2 linked regions of the Thermocoleostomius sinensis A174 genome follow. Each later gene encodes a partner of the first gene's protein in a complex. Links are inferred from orthologs where the notes say so. Each region holds a gene or a part of one and is shown on either strand. Other genes may lie near its edges.

Region 1 (2,772 bases):
AGTCACCATTGTTATACAACCAAACTCATTTTTTGAGCAGTAATTTTAAGCCACTTCTACAAATTTGGTACAACTGGCTTTCAAGAAGTTAGATAGAGAAGCTGAATTCAGTAGACTGGAGTCAGGATCTGTGAGATCAAACTCTTCAGGACCTAGTGTGCATTGCTGGCACTTTTAAGCGGGTATCGTCGTCGTTTGAGATGGCTAGGTGTTTTGACAACTCCACTGTTCATCGTGAAACTCGCTCGACCTACTGACCATCTTTACCAAATGGCTCGATCGAGCACTTGGTTCGAACATTGCCCTTCAAAATTGCGGACAGATTTGCAACCGTAATTTGGTACAGTCATTAACTGTAAAAATTAGTAAAAAATCGTTGCTTTTGCTCTCCAGGGACACTTTGTTATGGCACACCGAATGCGTTTAATGTCTTCTCTGTTGTCTATTGCCGCAATCGCGGGATATGGGGTTGCCATCTCTCCGCTGCCATCTCAGGCCCAAGGCACACCCGGATTAACCATTTTTAGTGGGGTTGAACGCGAAAATCAGTTGGGCTATCGGATGGATTTTTTTGGGCGACCCGGAGCACGCGATCGCTATCGTCTACGAATTCCCCGTGACAAGATGACGGTGGCGGTTTCAGAATTTTTTGTAGACTATCCTGAAACCTATCGTGGTCGCTTTGACCCCAATGCTGTGCGCTTACAGGTGAATGGAGATCCTGTGGATCTCGATGAAGTGATTTGGGATGCTGAAAATCGAGTGATTAGCATTTATCCTACGGAACCTGTACCAGCTAATACTCGCATCGAAATTGTGCTCTCGAATGTGCGAAACCCAAATCGGGTAGGAACCCATTACTTCAATGCACTGGTGGTTGCTGCTGGAGATATTCCAGTTCGGCAATACCTTGGGACTTGGATTTTGTCGATTGGCCCTAATGATTAGGCAATCGGTGGGACTTGGATTTTGTCGATTGGCCCTAATGATTAGGCAATCGGTTTGACTCCAACTCTAGGCGTCTCGATCGGAGAATGATATCATGATAGACTGTGGCTTTTTGAAGCGAAATGCTTAAAAGCTGGATTTTTAGAGCACAAATAAACCCGGAGTTGGAGTAAACACCTATGACGAAGCGGACTTTAGAGGGAACCTGTCGCAAGCGCAAAAGAACATCAGGGTTTCGAGCACGGATGCGAACTAAGACAGGACAACGGGTTATCAAGGCTCGCCGTCGTAAGGGGCGGGCACGGTTAGCTGTTTAACTATTGGAACCAGTGTCAGAACATCTCTGATTTAGTGGATTGTGACTTTACCCAACGTTCATCGCCTGCGACATCGACAAGATTTCAATACGGTTTATCAGTTGGGAATGAAGCGAACAACGCCCCATTTGATTTTGAGGGCGCTGCCACCAATCATTCAAAACCCCGACGCAGCATCAGATTTATCGCAATCAGATGAATTCGAGCCGCCGACTCGAATCGGCATTTCGGTTAGCCAAAAGGTCAGCAAACGCGCCGTTGTGCGTAATCGCATTAAGCGACAACTTCGGGCTGCCTTACGCCGATTGCTACCTGGGCTAATTCCTGGTTGGCAGCTAGTGATCATTGCAAAGCCGAATGCAAGCGAGTGCGATTATGAAGAATTTCTGCGAGAATTAGAGGAGTTATTGATAAACACTGAGGTATTCAATGGCCATTCGGGAAGAAGTCTACTATGATGGCGGCCCTCATATTGGGGATCTCATTATTAATTTATTAGTAGGACTAACAATCGTTGGATTGCCTTTAACCATTGGTGCAGTGGTTCGGGCCCTTTGGCTGCGCTATCGCATTACCGATCGGCGAATTTCAGTGACAGGAGGGTGGATGGGACGCGATCGCAGTGACATCATTTACTCGGAAATTGTGAAGGTGGTGACAGTTCCTCGCGGATTAGGAACTTGGGGCGATATGGTGCTCACCCTCAGAGATGGCAGTCGATTGGAGCTTAGAGCCGTCCCTAAATTCCGCGAAGTCTATGAATACATTAATCAAAAACTTTCAGCAAAGGCTCAGAAGGTAAGTGGGCCACTGGGACGACAAGATAGCTAGACTGGAAGCGATCGCCGCCATCCGTTATAAACCCATCCAGTGTTTGCGGCGGCTATTTTGCCCGCCTGCTTAGGTTCTGGAAAGAGCCAGATGGATGCAGTTTGCGATCGGCAACCTTTAGAATCGAATTTAGATAAATTTTCAGAGTCGTAGGTAGACACATCGCATGGATTTTGGCGTCGGATTTCTTTCTAATAATGTAATGTTGCCAATCCTGGACTTTTTCTACGGGATTGTGCCTAGCTATGGTCTGGCTATCGTGGCTCTGACATTGGTTATCCGCTTTGCTCTCTATCCTCTGAGTGCAAAGTCCATTCGCAACATGCGGCAGATGAAAGTCGCTCAACCTGTGATGCAGAAGCGAATGAAGGAGGTGCAGGAGCGGTACAAAGATGATCCAGCAAAGCAGCAAGAGGAAATCAGCAAAATCTACAAGGAGTTAGGCAATCCCTTAGCTGGGTGCTTGCCGGTTCTTGTGCAGATGCCAATTCTATTTGCGCTATTTGCAACTCTCCGAGGATCGCCGTTCTCAGATGTGAATTACACAGTGAATGTTCAGATTCTTCCACGGGAACAAATTACGCAAATTCAGCCACAAGCGTTTGTTAGTAACCCTCAAAATATTTATGTGTCCGATGGAGTGCATGTGCCGATTGCGGCAGTCATTCCCGGCGGA
Region 2 (2,763 bases), 1.2 Mb from region 1 along the record:
TCGCCAAGCTTGGACGCCTGAACAAGTGGCAGAAGTCGTCCTCAAAGCCATATCCGCTCGGCGTCCCAAACCTCGCTATGTAGCGGCAACTGGCGGAAAGTTTGCGGTTTGGATGATGACAAAAGTGTTGCCAACCCGGTTGGTTGATGTCTTTTGGCAACGCTTCTATGGGATTGATCTCATTGCCAAAGACTGGCGCAACTTAAAAAGTCAATAACGTCAATAGCTTTGCCCTTAATTCTTCCTCTCTTATCTTTTTTTCCTCCTTCCTCCTATGTCTTCCTCCACGATCGTTAAACGAGTGGCTCAGCCTATCACCCCAGACACGTTTCGTCCGTATGGTCAGGTGATCTTCGCCAGTGCCGATGGCAAACCTTACGATGCAGACGACGCCCAGCTATGTCTCGATCAGGGCACACCGCGTTTCTATATCATGCGGCTGCATCACCGAGGACGAAAATTTTCTCGTATGACTCGCCATCAACGCTGTACGCAATGTCTAGGTTCACTGGCAGGGCAAGAATGGTTAATTGCAGTGGCTCCACCCGGGCAGTCCAATCAACCCGTGATTGACGACATTGCGGCGTTCCGTGTGCCTGGTAACTGCTTCATTAAGCTCGAACAAGGGACATGGCATGCCGGCCCGTATTTTGAGCAGGAGGCGATCGAATTTTACAATTTAGAGCTAAGCGACACTAATATCACCGACCATGACACCTATGATCTCGGTGCAGGAGAAGGCATTGAAGTAGAGATTGTAGTATGACGTGAGTTTCAGACTGACTATAAGAAATAGCCTCCTCTTATCTCCATTCCCCAGCAACAGCTTCCGATTGCAGTTGCACGAACTCAAGCGCAACAGAAGGTTGCGATCGTCCAACACAGTTCGCTACGATTGTAGACTGGCTATTCACACAAGATTAACTCCGCCAAACGCACAATAGGGAACGACTCATGGCAAAGCGTATTCAACTAGTCCTCAGACAGGACGTTAGCAAACTCGGTCGCACGGGTGACTTAGTAGAGGTGGCTCCAGGATATGCCCGCAATTATTTGCTGCCGCAAGGCTTGGCAGTACATACCACTCCAGGAATTTTGAAGCAGGTTGAACGCCGTCGGGAAGAGGAACGGCAACGACTGCTCGAACTGAAGAAAGAAGCAGAAGCGCAAAAAGCTGCACTGGAGAAGGCAGGCAAGCTGGCCATCTCGAAGCAAGCAGGTGAAAAGGATGCCATTTTTGGTACGGTCACCAATCAAGATGTGGCAGATGTGATTCAGTCGGCAACCGGGCTGGAAATCGATCGCCGTGGTATCACCGTTCCCGACATTCACAAACTAGGAACCTATAAAGTAGACATCAAGTTGCATCCAGACGTTACCGCTACCGTTGATATTCAGGTAGTTCCCCTCAACTAGGGACTGTATCAAGGATCGAGGGGGAAACTCGATCCTGTTGCACGAGGTTGACAAAACGACCCAAGGAAATTCCCCATGACCTGGATTAGAATCGACCTAATCTAGGTTTTTGCATGGGTGATGGCAGGTTCTCCAAACTGGGGCGAATATTTGCATCGGTGGTGTCTACTTATTACAGAGATTGGTGGCGACTGTATACGCTGACGGATGCGATCGAGCAGGAGAAACCAGAGCCGGAACCTGCATCGGTGAGATGAACTATGCCGTTTCAGTTTGAATTGATGGCACAAACGGTGGAGCGAAAAGAGCCGAAGCAGGAGGGAGTCCGGGAGCAGCAGGAGAAAATTGAGCGGTTTTCGGTGTTGGACGGAATTCGCAAGTATGCAGCGGATCATGTACTGTTGAGCAGCCAAGCTGCTGAGAGCCATTGGTTTCAACGAAGAGAATGTCGCTATGCGTAGAACAAGCACTCTTAGCGATCGCCTACGCTGAAGACGTTCAAGAAATTATCCACACACCGCATGGCGTGAAATACATCATTGAAGGCAAAATCGCCACTCCCCAAGAAGTGAACCGTCCACTTGCGTACCGTTTGGATTATCGATAACGGAGCCAGCATTCCTCGTTTTGTTACTGCCTACCCATTATGAGGTCAACCCATGATTCAGAGACTGGACACAGTAATTCAGGAACTCGATGTCGTTACCCTCACCCATAACGTTCAGGAACATGGACTGAAAACGGGCGATCGCGGTGCAGTGGTTCACTGCTACCCAAATGGGCAAACCTTTGAAGTCGAATTCATTCGCTCAGATGGCAAAACCACTGCTCTCTTGACCCTTGACCTCACCGATATTCAAAAAGTTAGATTAGAAACTCCCCCAGAAACTTAATTCATGACCAATCAACCTAAACCCAAACCCACAGTTCAAATGAATTTCAACGCCCCCGTCAATGCCGCCGCTGGCAACGTTGAGGGTGATATGAACATCTACGCTCAGGAACAAGACCTTGCCGAAGCCGCCGCCAAAATTCAGCAACTCCTTGCCCAACTCGCCCAAACCTACCCCAGCCCCACCGAACGCCAGATCGAAGCCGTCAAACGGGAAGCCAACCGCAACCCCCAATTCCGCGATCGTCTCCTGCAAGCCACCAAAGCCGGAGGGGTAGAAGCCATCAAACAAATTTTGGATTACATCTTCAAAAATCCTGTTGCCAGCGTCGTTGCCGAAGCCGTCAAAGCCTTTGTGGAAGCAGGATAACGAGAGGCATCTCTACACCGATCGTGCCAGTAGACTCCTTCAAAGGTTAATCGTATCTGAACAACTGACTTAAGAATCTAAAACA

The links. The genes of interacting proteins can lie anywhere in the genome.
Region 2: rpmH (region 1) and rplI share a complex: the UniProt entries of both Bacillus subtilis proteins name them as parts of the 50S ribosomal subunit. The link is inferred for Thermocoleostomius sinensis A174 from one-to-one orthologs.

The regions. Positions count from the first base shown.
Region 1 is NZ_CP113797.1:2,604,898-2,607,669, forward strand. What follows is about bases 3-2,696. They hold rpmH (50S ribosomal protein L34), read left to right. Parts: upstream 3-1,127; coding sequence 1,128-1,265; downstream 1,266-2,696. Other genes in these bases: OXH18_RS11210 (DUF2808 domain-containing protein), read left to right, coding at 406-948; rnpA (ribonuclease P protein component), read left to right, coding at 1,307-1,723; OXH18_RS11225 (PH domain-containing protein), read left to right, coding at 1,695-2,096; yidC (membrane protein insertase YidC), read left to right, coding at 2,263-2,696. In the rest of the region: more of yidC, read left to right, coding at 2,697-2,772.
Region 2 is NZ_CP113797.1:3,755,846-3,758,608, reverse strand. Bases 1-2,685 are described here. They hold rplI (50S ribosomal protein L9), read left to right. Parts: upstream 1-954; coding sequence 955-1,416; downstream 1,417-2,685. Other genes in these bases: OXH18_RS16250 (hypothetical protein), read left to right, coding at 2,313-2,678; OXH18_RS16255 (DUF4926 domain-containing protein), read left to right, coding at 2,076-2,309; OXH18_RS16260 (hypothetical protein), read left to right, coding at 1,862-2,023; OXH18_RS16265 (hypothetical protein), read left to right, coding at 1,677-1,877; OXH18_RS16270 (hypothetical protein), read left to right, coding at 1,530-1,673. UniProt on the Bacillus subtilis protein: Binds to the 23S rRNA.